2 regions of the Bacillus sp. LQ16 genome follow, and region 2 is predicted to be linked to the other one. Evidence: a T-box and tRNA genes for the amino acid it is inferred to sense, from the RefSeq annotation. Region 2 holds a T-box; the other holds one or more tRNA genes.
What was found. A T-box is a leader RNA that pairs with one kind of tRNA and senses whether it is charged. The one in region 2 lies ahead of ileS (isoleucine--tRNA ligase), so its partner is inferred to be a tRNA-Ile.
Positions count from the first base shown of each region.

Region 1: it has a tRNA-Ile gene. The T-box ahead of ileS (isoleucine--tRNA ligase) is inferred to sense a tRNA for this amino acid. The anticodon was not compared.

Region 1 covers NZ_CM173491.1:4,163,984-4,171,652, reverse strand. Annotated here, with positions in the region: gene AC3EMB_RS21015 (YitT family protein) at 1-277, shown strand, start outside; gene AC3EMB_RS21010 (metal ABC transporter ATP-binding protein) at 456-1,226, shown strand; gene AC3EMB_RS21005 (metal ABC transporter permease) at 1,226-2,059, shown strand; gene AC3EMB_RS21000 (Fur family transcriptional regulator) at 2,073-2,486, shown strand; gene ispG (flavodoxin-dependent (E)-4-hydroxy-3-methylbut-2-enyl-diphosphate synthase) at 2,566-3,669, opposite strand; gene yqfZ (protein YqfZ) at 3,834-4,199, opposite strand; gene yqgB (protein YqgB) at 4,265-5,023, opposite strand; tRNA gene AC3EMB_RS20980 (tRNA-Ile) at 5,266-5,339, shown strand; gene sodA (superoxide dismutase [Mn]) at 5,561-6,172, shown strand; gene AC3EMB_RS20970 (MFS transporter) at 6,291-7,568, shown strand.
Region 2 covers NZ_CM173491.1:2,141,764-2,149,432, forward strand. Annotated here, with positions in the region: gene AC3EMB_RS10830 (class I SAM-dependent methyltransferase) at 1-265, shown strand, start outside; gene AC3EMB_RS10835 (tetratricopeptide repeat protein) at 573-4,775, shown strand; T-box leader at 4,849-5,089, shown strand; gene ileS (isoleucine--tRNA ligase) at 5,144-7,669, shown strand, end outside.

The DNA of each region.
Region 1 (7,669 bases), 2.0 Mb from region 2:
TCAAGGGCTAGATGAAACGAAAGCAGTTTTAATTGTATCTGATCAATATGAGGAAGTATCAAATGCGATTTTACATCGACTCGGCCGTGGAACTACAAAGCTTGTAGCAAAAGGTGGTTACACAGATAAAGAAAAAGAAGTTATTTATGCAGTTGTAACGCGTCTAGAAGTGACGAAGTTAAAGTCAATTGTGCATGAAATTGATGAAAATGCGTTTGTTACGATTATGAGCACGCAAGAGACAAATGGTGGTAAGTTTAAATCGGCTATTCACTAAACGTATATAGGAATATTTTTCGAAAGCAGAGAATTTTTCTCTGCTTTTTGTTATAATAGTAAGGTTTCTTGAAAAAATAGATATATTTTAGGCAGATTGGTTTACAACTATAATAAGCTGTACTATAATTCAAATAGATATAAATCGGAATCATTCTGAATTAAATAGGTGAGATGCTATGAATAATATATTAGAGATTGAAGGTTTAACATTCCGATACGAAGATCGGAATGTGTTAGAAAATATTAATTTGCAAGTTCCGAAGGGAGCTTTTTTAGGTTTAGTGGGACCGAATGGTTCAGGTAAATCAACTTTACTTAAGTGTTTATTAGGCGTTTTAAAGCCAAAAGAAGGAAGCATTCGTGTGTTTGGCGTTGATAGTAAGAAGTTTAAGGAATGGAATAAAGTTGGTTATGTATCCCAAAAAGCAAATAGTTTCAATTCTGGTTTTCCAGCAACTGTTTCTGAAGTTGTGTCAATGGGACTTGTTTCGAAAAAAGGGCTTTTTCGCTTTTTCACAAAAGAGGATAAGAAAAAGGTAGAAAAAGCAATTGCTGATGTAGGGATGAGTGAGTTTCAAGGTCGTAATATTGGAGAGCTTTCTGGTGGACAGCAACAGCGTGTATTTATTGCTCGTGCGCTCGTTAGTGATCCTGAATTGCTTATTTTAGACGAGCCTACTGTTGGAATCGATGTAAAAAATGTGGAAAGTTTTTACGAAATATTAGAGGATTTAAACAAAAGGCTCGGGATCACATTAATTCTTGTTACTCATGATATGGGAGCTGTTACCGAAAAAGTAACACATGTTGCATGCCTAAACCAACATCTACATTTCCATGGGAATGTAGAGAAGTTCCGAGAGTTAGAAGATGCAGAAATGTCCGTCTTATATGGACATCATGTTCATCGTTTAGAACACGAACATGAGCATCACGGGAGGATATAATGATACAAGATTTTTTACAATATGACTTTTTACGTAATTCTTTATACGCAGGTATTTTAATTGGACTTGTTGCACCGCTAATAGGTGTGTTTGTTGTTATTCGTCGTTTATCTCTTATTGCGGATGCATTAAGTCACGTGACGTTATCAGGTATTGCAGCAAGTTTATTACTTGAAAAAACCATTTTTACAGGTGGATTTTTAAACCCCTTATATATGGGGATGTTTTTTTCAATTGGTGGAGCGCTATTAATCGAAAAGTTAAGAACTGTATATAAGCACTATCAAGAATTAGCAATTCCGATTATCCTTTCGGCAGGGATGGGAGTTGGAGTTATTTTCATTTCACTTGCAAATGGATTTAACACAGACTTATTTAGTTATTTATTTGGTAGTGTCAGTGCTGTAACAAGTACGGATTTAATTATTATTGGGATTGTAGCAATTGTTGTTGTTGCGACAATTATTTTATTATATAAAGAGCTGTTTCTACTATCATTTGATGAGGAATACGCAGTATCAACTGGTTTAAGAGCGAAATGGATTCACTTTATTTTCATTATATTAGTTGCTCTTGTCATTGCAGTATCAATGCGTGTAGTAGGGGTTCTTCTCGTATCATCATTAATGACGTTACCAGTTGCAGCAAGTATTCGTATTGCTAAAGGATTTAAACAAACAATTTTCTTTTCCATTTTATTTGGTGAAATTGCAGTAATTGGTGGAATGTTTGCTTCGTATCAACTTGATCTAGCACCAGGTGGTACAATTGTTATGATAGCAGTTCTTATTTTAATCGGTGCGATTTTATGGAAGAAGAAAAAAACTGCATAAAGTAGGGATAGGTATGAATCTAACAGAAGCTTTACGCCTAATGAAGGAAAAAGGATACAAACATACTGGAAAAAGAGAAGAGATGCTCAGATTATTTGCAGCACATAATCGTTATTTAACTGCGAAAGACGTTTTAGAGCATATGAAAGACGATTATCCAGGGCTTAGTTTTGATACGATTTATCGTAACTTAACAGTTTTTGCTGAGATTGGTGTTTTAGAACAAACGGAATTAAATGGTGAAAAACATTTTCGTTTCACTTGTTCTATTATGGAACATCATCATCATTTTATTTGTTTGGATTGTGGGGGGACGAAAGAGATTACTTCCTGCCCAATGGATTTTATGAATAAAGATTTTACTGGTTATGAAGTAACGGGTCATAAGTTTGAAATATATGGTCGTTGTCCAAAATGTGCAAAGTAAAAGCTCGTCGGTTATATAACTGACGAGCTTTTTTACGTAGAAAAGAAGGTTGCTCACAAATATTGTGGCAACCTTCTTTTTATTGTTCTTGTGTCTCTTTTTCTTTTTCTCGTTCAGCAGCCATTTCAGCAGCAATTACGTCGATTTCTTTTTTCAGTTCTTCTACCATTGTTTCTTCTGGTACTTTACGAACGACTTGCCCTTTACGGAATAATAATCCCTCTCCACGTGCACCAGCAATACCGATATCAGCTTCACGAGCTTCACCAGGACCATTTACAGCGCAACCAAGTACTGCAACTTTAATTGGTACTTGAAGTGTAGAGATGTATTCTTCCACTTCGTTAGCGATGCTAATTAAATCGATTTCAATACGACCACAAGTTGGACAAGAGATAAGTGTCGCTGCGTTAGAAGCAAGACCGAATGATTTTAATAATTCACGAGCAACTTTTACTTCTTCAACTGGATCAGCACTTAATGAAATACGTAGTGTATTTCCGATGCCTTTACTTAAGATTGCTCCAAGACCAGCGGCACTTTTTACAGTTCCAGCAAACAATGTTCCAGATTCTGTAATACCTAAATGTAATGGGTAATCAAAAGCGCGAGCAGCTTTCTCGTATGCTTCGATTGCTAAGTTAACATCAGAGGCTTTCATAGATACGATAATATCGTGGAAATCTAAGTCCTCTAAAATTTTAATATGATGTAGCGCGCTCTCAACCATACCATCAGCAGTTGGGTATCCGTACTTTTCTAAAATGTGGCGCTCTAATGAACCAGCGTTTACACCAATACGGATTGGAATACCGCGCTCTTTTGCTGCATTTACAACAGCTTCTACTTTATGGCGACGACCAATATTACCTGGATTGATACGTACTTTATCAATGCCACCTTCAATTGCTTTTAAAGCAAGGCGATAATCAAAATGAATATCAGCAACAAGTGGAATGTTGATTTGTTTTTTTATATCAGCAATAGCATTAGCTGCGCGTTCATCTGGAACGGCAACGCGGACGACTTGACAGCCAGCTTCTTCTAAACGCTTGATTTCAGCAACTGTTGCTTCAACATCATGTGTTTTTGTTGTTGTCATACTTTGTATAATTAATTCATTATTACCGCCAATTGTTAAATTACCGACTTTAACTGGACGTGTTTTTGTACGATGAGTCATTTCATTCACGAATAGATCGCTCTCCTTATAAAAGAAGTTTCTTATTTAGTCCCTCATATCAATGATAGTATACGTGATATAGGGCTATAGAAACCGAAGTGCTCGGTTTCACTTTTACTATTGTATCAGCGCCTTTATGTAATTGACAAGGATTAAGTGATGGCTTATTGATATAACGGGAATTTATAAGACTTTCCAATTTGTATTTTTGTAGCAGATGTACTTTTGTTTAATTGTTTAAAGTCGTCAATGACTTTTTCTATGGAAGGAATTTTTTTCTTGTTAATTTGTTCTGTAATAGAAAGAACTGTCTCGCCAGTTTTTACTTCAATTGTTTTATAAGATGTATCCGTTTCTTTTTCTGTTTTATTCTCTTTATTTTGTTGGCTGTCTGTGTTTTCTTTTTTAATCGTTTGGGCAGCAGTTGTTTTTTTATATGAACTTAACATCGGTAAAGTACCGATTTTTATATCGTAATAAAATATATAACCGAGAACAAGCACGAATAGGAATATACCTAACCTCTTCATATTCTTCACTCCTTTGCTAGGAATATATGCTTGTCCAAAAAAAAAATGCCTATTTAGGCATTTTTTTATTTTTCTTTCGGTTGGGGTACCTCTTTAATCGTTAAGTATAGAACGATTAAAACAACAGCGATATAAATGAATGTTGCGCCAGGTACGACGATTTTGAATAAATCCATAATCATGAAGAAAATGGTTGGGATTGTGTAGCTGTATGCAGTTAGTGTCCAAACTTGTTTATAGGATAGTTTACGTTGACCGCTCATAGCAGAACCGATGAACGCAAGTAAAGTCACGCCTACAAAAGTGATGAATAATTGGAATAGGTACACTAAGAATCCAATAACAAATAATAAAATTGGATAAATATTATCGAATAAAGAAATAAATTCTTGTAGATCTTTTTTCTCAAGAGATGCACCTAACAAATCGTTATAAGAATACGTTTGTGTTTGACCATTTCCCATAGAGACTACTTTATCTTTTAAAACAAATAAACCTGTTTTATTTTGATATTTTTCTAGGTCTGTTGAATTTGGATCAAATACGAAAAGTGCATTTCCTTCTTCTTTTTCAATAGGCTGATCAATATCGGCTTTTAGTTCGCCATTTTCAATTTTAAAATCAGGTAAATCTTTATCGATGACTTGATTTACCATGCCTACACCATCTTGGATAAAACTACCGTACAAAAAAGTTCTTGGAATAGTAGTAATTAAGCAAAGTAGCATAATATACAAAATGGTTTTACCGATTTTTTGAAAACGGAATAGCGCCATATCTTTAGGCGAGTATATGCTTTTTACGAATTGGGTAAATATGGACATAGATTCACTTCCTTTATGTATGTATAAAATCATTGTAACGTAGGAATCTAGAGAATCTCAAGATATATTATATTTACATATAGTGGAGATAACTAAATTTCTTTTTATTAACTTTCTTCTTTTAAATAAGAAAAATACAATTGACACTTTTCTTTTCTATATGGTAAATTTATCTTACATTTCTTAAAGGGCATATCCGATAGGAATTCCTTTATTTGATATGTTGTTACATACATAATTGTGGACCCTTAGCTCAGCTGGTTAGAGCAGACGGCTCATAACCGTCCGGTCGTAGGTTCGAGTCCTACAGGGTCCATATCCATTTCGCATGTTTATTATGTTAGCAGGAAGCTTCCTTGTAGAAGGAAGCTTTTTTTACGGAATATATGAGCATTTTAATTGAAAAGAAGTGGGAATTTTGCTACTTTAATGATAGCAAGACAATGTGATTTATTTGTTTGCACCCTATGGCAATTAGGGTAGAATGAAGTTGTATGTCACTTAAGTGGCAATACATAAACTGGGAGGAATATAACAATGGCAAAACACGAATTACCAAATTTACCTTATGCGTATGATGCTTTAGAGCCTCACTTTGACAAAGAAACAATGAACATCCATCATACAAAACATCACAACACGTACATTACAAACTTAAACGCTGCTTTAGAAGGTCATGCAGAATTAGCTGACAAAAGCGTAGAAGAATTAGTTGCAAACTTAAACGAAGTACCAGAAGCAATCCGTACAGCAGTACGTAACAATGGTGGCGGACATGCTAACCATACATTCTTCTGGACAATCCTATCTCCAAACGGCGGAGGACAACCTGTAGGTGAACTTGCAACTGCAATTGAAGCAAAATTCGGTAGCTTTGATGCATTCAAAGAAGAATTCGCAAAAGCTGGCGCAACTCGCTTCGGTTCTGGTTGGGCTTGGTTAGTAGTAAACAATGGTGAGCTAGAAGTAACAAGCACTCCAAACCAAGATTCTCCTTTAACTGAAGGTAAAACGCCAGTTATCGGTTTAGATGTTTGGGAGCATGCTTACTACTTAAACTACCAAAACCGTCGTCCAGACTACATCGGTGCATTCTGGAACGTTGTAGATTGGAACGCTGCTGAAAAACGTTACCAAGAAGCAAAATAATTGTAATAAATATAGAAAAAAGCTAGGGGAGAACCCCTAGCTTTTTTTCTATGCTTTCCTTTTACATAATTGGGCTTGTCTTTGGAAGACTAGAACATGAAGTAAAGGAGAGTTGTGTATGAAGTGGAAACATATAATTGGTGACGTTGAAGTGAATCGGGATTTAGTGTTATTGCTCCTTATAGGAGGTTTATACACGCTCGCAATTTCTTTATCGAATACGTTTGTAAATATTTATTTATGGAAACAAACACAAAATTATGTGAATCTTGGCTTGTATAATTTGGCCAGCGTTATATTACAGCCTCTCACATTTCTTGTAGGGGGAAAATTAGCGAAACGTATCGATCGCTCGATTTTATTACGAATAGGAGTAGGAACGCTCGCAATTTTTTTTATTGTTGTCTTAGTAGCGGGGAAAAGTGCTTCTCAGTATATTTTATTAATGGGGGCTCTTTTAGGAGTAGGATACGGTTTTTACTGGTTGGCTTTTAACTTATTGACATTTGAAATTACAGAACCAGAAACAAGAGATTTCTTTAATGGGTTTCTTGGACTTCTTACATCCTTCTCTGGGATGATCGGACCAATAGCAGCAGGATACACAATTTCACGTATGGAGAAATGGAGTGGTTATACTGTTATATTCTTTCTTTCATTAGTTCTATTTGCAATTGCTGTCGTCTTAAGCTTCTTTTTATCTAAAAGAGAATGTGAAGGGCGTTATGAAATCGTGCAAGTATTGAAAGAACGACGGATTGATAAAAACTGGGGAAAGATTACACGAGCTCATTTTTTCCAAGGATTGAGAGAAGGAACGTTTATTTTTGTCATTTCAGTATATGTTTATTTAGCAACTAATAGTGAGTTCGCATTAGGGAAATATAGTTTAGTGAACTCTGCTGTATCCTTTGTATGTTATTACTTAGTTGCTCGTATGTTAAAGAAGGAGTGGCGAAAAAAAGCAATTTTACTTGGAGGCATTATTTTATATGCTGTCGTCTTTTTAGTTATTTTCAATGTTACATACACGAAATTACTTATTTATGCGGCATGTATTGCGATTGCATATCCTATTTTACTTGTTCCGTACGGATCAATGACATATGACGTAATTGGTAGAGCGAAAAATGCGAGAGAATGGCGTGTGGAATATGTCGTTGTTCGGGAGCTGTGGTTAAACGCCGGAAGAATCTGTTCCATTTTAAGTTTTTTATGTGCTGTACTATTCTTTCCACCTGAAAAAAGTTTACCTTACTTATTATGTATTTTAGGTGCTGGACATTTTCTTATTTATTTTGCAGTTAAAAATGTCAAATATGATGAGGGAAATGCGAGTAAAACAAGTGTTGTAACGCAAGGAAACGCGCAAAACCAAACTGAACCAGAAGGTTAACTTCTCGTTTGTTTTATGCTAGAATAGAAAAAGATGTAAGACAGCAGTGAGGACACCTGTATGAAGGTGTCCCTTTCACATTACATAGCTGTTGGTAGAGG
Region 2 (7,669 bases):
AAGCGATAAAGTGAACTTTTTAGATTCAAATATGCATCACAATGATAAAAACGATTTGTATCAATCATTAAAAGAAGAGGGGATTGCAGGTGATCCGGGTGATAAGCAACAATTTGTAGAACGTTTAATGGCTAGAGGATTAACATATGATGATGCGCTAGCTCAATATGAAGCTGAACTACGATTTTTTAAAATATTTCATGTGCATTCTTCTTTAGTATACGCTCCGAATATGAAAATTACATTTGGTGACATAGTATGTTAAAAGTCATGATATATAAGGATCGTCGTTTAATGTCGATATAATTTGAAAATCGCCGATATATTTGAATTATCGCTGATATAATTTTATGTACTAATTTCAGCTTCTACAAGATTAAAACCGCATGTTACGTTATTCCATATAATTAAACAAAATACGGAGAAAAACAATCATTTTTACTATATTTTGTTATAAATTTGAATAATATTAATTAATACCATCCATTATAAGAGATTTTAGTTGAATACATACTATATGGTGTGTAAAATCTAAGCAAGTAGCAGTATAAATATAAATTCGAGGTGAATGCATGCTAGATTTTAAGCAGTTAGAAACTTGTTTAAAAGACAAGAGATTTGTAGATGGATTACAGGAAATAAATAATGAAATTGCATATATAAAAGAAACGAATACTTTATCCTATGTGAAGAATTGGCTTGCTAATATTCCTTCGCATAAGGAGTTTGACATATTAATTCGCCTTACTGATGAAGGGCTTATGCACCAATACAGTTCATTCCTCATTCGCTACGCTTATAAAAAATTCCCAAATATGAGAACGCTCTCTTTATATTGTGATGAGTTAATTGATGAGCGGAAAATTCTTGAAGCAGAGCAGTTGTTAAAATCTTCTTTAGAAGAGTTAAGTAAAGAAGAAATGGATGCAGATTTTTTAGCGAAAACATATTTTACATTAGTACGATGTCTTTTAGAAATGAAAAGAAATGAAGAAGTGCTAATGTATATGCAAAAAGCAGAGGAGTATAGTACGCGCGTAGTGTTTGATAAATGGGGCTACGTTTATATGCATACAGGCGAATGGGAGAAAGCGGAAGAACAATTTATTGCTGGCATGCAGCATGAAGATTGTGAAGAGTTATCTACCTATTTATTATCACAATTGTATGCAAATAAAGGAGAACAAAAACGTGCGATACAGTTAATTAATGATGCGATTGTAAAGTTCCCACAAGTACCATATTTTCATTTTGAGAAGGTAAAGTATTTATTAGATTTAGAGCAATATGAAGAGATGTTAGCGGTAATAGATAACATAAATACTCAGCTGCCATATCATGCTTATAACACTTACTTTGTACATTTACGTGCAGAAGCGCTGTACAAAATGAATAAATTTGCAGATTTACAAAAGCTATTAAAAGAAGAAAAGAGTTTAAAAGAATCTTTATATCATAATTTAGAAAAAAATCCGGATGGAAAAAAGGTTCACTTGCCGATAGTTCCTATTGTACAAAAGGATAATTATTGTGTTCCGACAAGTTTAGAGATGATGTTGCGTATATGGGGAGAGACACGTACACAAGATGAAATAGCAGAGTTTATTTTTGATATGACAGGATCGAAGTTTTCAGATACTGTTTCTTATTTAGAAGAATTAGGTTATGAATATCGTTATTTTAAAGGGAATGAAGAGAATTATAAGAGACTGATTGATGAAGGAATTCCTGTTTTATTAAGTATAGATATTGAGCATGCTTCACACGTACAAGTTCTATCTGGATATGATGATACATTGCAAGCTTTCTATGTTCAAGATCCAAACTTTATAGAACCAGTTCTTGTAGAATATAGTAAATTACAAGAAAAATATCGTTATACAGGCTGTTTAGCAATCACGTTTGTTCCGAAAGAAAAGAAGGCGCAACTAGCGTTTCTAAGTGAGGAAGAAAATCGTTATTTTAAATCTATTTTTTCTCTTACGGATCATTTAGATGAACATGACAAAGAGGGAATTAGTAACTTAGTACAATTTTTAAAAGAAACGAGCGATAATCCAAATACGTGGCTATATACGATAAAGCACTTAGATGTTGAAGTAGATAAAGAATTTATTTTATATTGTATCGATAAGTTAATGGAAAAGTTTCCGAACTCGGACTTTGTTAAATTGCATGGTGCACAGTGTTTTATTCGTCTTCAGGAAGTAGAGAAAGCGGAGCAAATGCTGACAAGCGTTGAGAAGAAAAATAATCGTGCATTATATCATTTGATAAATGGAAGATATGCTTTTGAGCAGGAAAGTTATATAGAAGCGATTTCAAGCTTTCGTTCATCGTTACAATTAGACGCAGATCAGCCTATTGCTTGGAGTTTTCTCGCTTTATCCTATATGTATATTGATCAATCTGAAAAAGCATTGCAATACTCTCAAGTTGCGTTAGAGCGCAGTCCTGAAAGGTTCACTTTAACGAATCACGGTTTAATATTAATAGATTTAGAAAGATATGAAGAAGCATATGAAATCTTTAATGACTTGTTAAAAGAGTATAAATATGAAGCACATGTATGGTATGAACGAGCGAGATGTGCACATCAACTAGGAAAATTATATTTAGCAATAAAAGGGCTTAAAGTAGCGATTCATTTGGATAGTAATGCACCTTACATTTATACGAAACTTTCGGAAATATACGAATCTGATTTGAAGGATGAGGAAAGTACGAAAGAAATTTTATTAAACGGTATTGAGAATTGTGATGATAAAGCACCTCTTTACGTAAAATTAGGTGACTATCATTTTCAAAATGATAGCTTGGAAGAAGCAGAAGTATTGTATAAGCGTGCTTTAGAAGAAAACGATGAGGATGTTTATTCTCACTTCGGACTTACACAAGTGTATATGGCAAGAGAACAATACAAGGAAGCAAAAGAATACATTCTTGGTCTTGAGAAGCAAATTGAAAAGAGCCAAGATTTCCTCATGAATGCAGGAATGGTTTTATGGGATGCTGAAATTGAACTTGGTGGAAATGAAGAAGGGTTTAAAGTAGCGCTATCTAAGTTAGAAAATGGTATAAAGAAAAGTGATTATAATGTAGCAAGTGCGTTAGATGAATATGTGAATCGAATTAAAGGAACGGAATTTGTACAACGAGGTATAGCGTTTTTAAGAACGTTACACAAAGAAAGTAATGAAGTAAGTGAGTACGGTTGTTATGCAGGTATTTTATATGAATCTATTGGACAGTACGGCCAAGCGATGAAAAGATATAATAAGGCGATAGAACAAAAGGAAACGGCATTACCGTATTACCGAATTGGTGAAACACTTATGGCATTAGGGCAATTGACGGAAGCAAAACAAGCGTATGAAACATGTTTAGAGCTTGATGGGAATTTCGTAGGTGTACATTTACAGCTTGCGGAAATATACGAAAAAGAAGAAAACCGTTCTAAAGAACAAAGTCATATGGTTCAGGCGATGAAGGAAGAGCCGTTGCATATTAATATGGAATATTTGGCACAGCTTTCAGTAGATATGAATCTTCAGGAAGAATTGCTGACTGAACTAGAACAATTAGAGGAAGAAGTACCTGAAATATGGCGTTTAGATGCGATTGCATATGTGTACGGAGCGATGAATGAAATAGATAAAGAACAAGCACAGATTGAATACGCGCTACAATTAGATGGTGAGCATATAGAAGTTCTATATCATTATGCAAAAGTATTAGTGAAAAAAAGAAATGTAAAAGCAATTGAAGTTGCAATGAAAGTAATACAAAAAGATTTTGATAATGAACGTATATTTGATGTTTATGTAAAAGCAGTAGAGCAGCATAAAAAATTGTCTAACATACGAGATTTTCTTCATACGTTAAAGGTGAAAAAAGCAGAAAGAAGTGCAGCATTCATGTATGCTGCAGCTGCGGTTACGGAAATATGGATTGAACGCCAGCTGCATGAACAACCAAAACGATCTATCATTACGAGAGCTTTTTATCGTATGAAAAATCGTGCCAAAGAAATTTCAATGGTTACTATGATAATTGATTTATATGAAATCTCTTTAAAGCTAAATCCGAAAAATAGTATGGCAGCACAGCGATTTGCGCTATTTTATGAGAATGTAGAGATGAATAAAGAAGCAATAGAGATTCTGCACACGTCACTAGAAAATAGATGGGATTATGAAGTAGCGAAGCAACTTGTAAATCTTTTCGTTGAGTGCGAGGAAGAAGATATGTTAAGAGATGCTTTGGAATTAACGAAGCAAATGGTTCGAGAACTACCAGATGATTATGATACTCTTCTTCTGCAAGCACAAGTATTCTTTAAAGCAGGGGAAGAAAGAAAAGCAGAAAAGATTACCTTACAATTAACGGAGCAAACACCGTTCGTAAGTAGAGCATTTCTTGCTTTAGGAGAAATGTATCAAAGTCAAGAAAGGTTTGAAGAGGCAATTCATGTATTAGAAAATGCTTCTATACATCATCCAAATGAAACAGCAATTCTCCTTTCTTTAGCGTCTTCATATCATGGTGCCGGCCAAACACTAAAGGCAGAAAAAATAGCAAATGAAGTATTAACAATGGATGCAAATGATTTGTTAGCAAGATATGATCGTGCTTGTTATTTAGCACAGTTAAATAGAAATGAAGAGGCGAAGGAAGAGCTTGAAATTGTCCTTCGTGAGGATGAATCGGGATTCTTTGCTGAACTTATTGAGGATGATGAAAATTTAGCAGCATTGCGAGAATTTGAAAAGTAATTGTATAAGAATATATTTTGAATTAGTTGACAATTAGTTGTCAAATGGCATAAAATAACTTTTAATAAAGTATACAAATCTGAAGACGAGAAAGAGTAAAATAGTGAACTGTTCTCCAGAGAGCCGGTATATTGCTGAAAGCCGGTGGGCAGACGTTATTTGAAAATCATCTCCGAGGAGCCGAGGCTGAAAGTGAGTAAGCCCGGACGGATGTCTACCGTTACAAAGAACACGTATGATAGTACGTTGCTAAGCGCTATTAGTGAAAAAGCTAATAGAATTAGGGTGGTAACGCGGGTAAACCCGTCCCTACTTCATAGGGGCGGGTTTTTTGTGTGCTTTTAAAACATTCAAAGGAGTGATTGTAGATGAAGAAAGTAGATGTAAAAGAGTCAGCTGTAGGGAGAGAAACACGTATTCGTAAGCAGTGGAACGAACAAAGCATTTTTGAACAATCAATTCAGAATCGAGAAGGCGCGCAATCGTTTGTGTTTTATGAAGGACCACCAACGGCGAACGGTTTACCACACGTCGGCCATGCACTTGGTCGGGCAATTAAAGATTTAGTAGCAAGATATAAAACGATGGCTGGTTATAAAGTAGTAAGAAAAGCAGGATGGGATACACACGGTTTACCTGTAGAACTAGGTGTTGAGAAGCAACTTGGTATTTCTGGTAAACATGAGATCGAAGAATATGGTATTGAACCATTTATTCAAAAGTGTAAAGAGAGTGTTTTCACATATGAAAAGCAGTGGCGTGAATTCACTGAAAGTATTGGTTATTGGGTAGATATGGATGATCCATATGTAACTTTAGAGAATCCATATATCGAAAGTGTATGGCATATTTTGGGGACGATCCATGAAAAAGGATTGTTATATAAAGGACATAGAGTTTCACCATACTGCCCAAGCTGCCAAACCTCATTGAGCTCACATGAGGTTGCACAAGGGTATAAAACAGTAAAAGATTTAAGTGCAACAGTGAAGTTTAAAGTGAAAGATAGTGAAAATGAGTATTTCTTAGGCTGGACAACAACGCCTTGGACACTTCCAGCAAATGTTGCGCTTGCTGTACATCCAAATATGGAATATGTTAAAGCAAAACAAGAAGGTCATGTATACATTGTTGCGAAAGAACGTGTACAAGAAGTATTAAAAGAAAACTATGAAGTATTATCTGTTCATAAAGGCGAAGAATTATTAAACACATCTTATACAGCGCCATTTCCGATGAAAGAAGTCACAAATGGTTACCGCGTTATCGCAGCAGAGTTTGTAACGGCAGATAGTGGTACAGGACTTGTTCATATTGCTCCAGCATATGGAGAGGACGATTATAGAGTTGTTCAAAGTGAAGGATTGTCATTCTTGCACGTTGTAGATGAAAAAGGTGAGTATACAGAAGCGGTACCATTTTTGAAAGGTAAATTTGTAAAAGATTGTGATGTGGATATCGTTCGTTATTTAGCGAAAGAAGGTTTACTATATCATAAAGAAAAATATGAACATAGCTACCCACATTGCTGGCGTTGTGATTCACCACTACTTTATTATGCAGGAGAAAGTTGGTTAATCCGAACAACTGCAATTAAAGATACATTTTTACAAAATAATGATTCAGTTACTTGGTATCCGGATCATATGAAACATGGACGATTTGGTAAGTTTTTAGAAAATATGGTGGACTGGAATATTAGCCGAAATAGATATTGGGGAACGCCATTAAACGTATGGGAATGTGAAAGTTGTGATCATCAGTTTGCGCCGAAAAGCATTGCCGAATTAAGAAAGCATAGTACGAAAGAAACACCGGAAGATTTAGAATTGCATAAGCCTTATGTAGATGAAGTGCAAGTCCGCTGCGAAAAATGCGGAGGCACAATGAATCGTACACCAGAAGTGATTGATGTTTGGTTTGATAGTGGTTCTATGCCATTTGCACAATATCATTACCCATTTGAAAATAAAGAGTTATTTGAAGAGCAGTTTCCAGCGGATGTTATTGCAGAAGGAATTGATCAAACACGCGGCTGGTTTTATAGTTTATTAGCAGTATCAGCACTATATACAGGAAAAGTACCGTATAAACGAGTGTTATCACTAGGGCATGTTTTAGATGAAGAAGGGCAGAAAATGTCTAAAAGTAAAGGGAATGCACTAGATCCAGTTGATTTAGTAGATAAGTTTGGTGCAGATGCGCTAAGATGGGCTTTACTTGTTGATAGTGCTCCGTGGAATGCGAAGCGTTTTTCTGAAAGAACCGTACTGGAAGCGAAATCTAAATTTGTAGATACATTAGTCAATGTGTATAGCTTCTACGTTTTATATGCGAATTTAGATGAGTATAACCCGAAAGAAACGTATGATGTAAAGCGTACGAAATTAGACGAATGGGTATTATCAAGATTGCATAGTACAACGAAAAAAGTGAGAACAGCACTTGATGATTATCAATTTACGAATGCAGCTCGTGAAATTGCAGCACTTGTAGATGAAGTGAGTAACTGGTATGTAAGACGCTCACGTAATCGTTTCTGGGAATCTGGTATGAACGCTGAAAAAGCTGCTGCGTATGAGACACTTCATGAAGTACTTGTAACAATTAGTAAATTAATTGCACCATTCACACCGTTTGTCGCGGAAGACATTCATCTTAATTTAGAAGGAAGTAGCGTTCATTTAGCTGATTATCCAGTTGTAAATGAATCACTACTTCAGCCGAAATTAGAAGCGGAAATGGATGCTGTTTTACAAGTTGTTGAACTTGGAAGAAGTAACCGTAATCAGCATTCTTTAAAAGTAAAACAGCCGCTAGCAGAACTTGTATTACTTGAGCATAACGAGAATGATATGGATTGGGAATCTTATCGTGATATCGTTATGGATGAG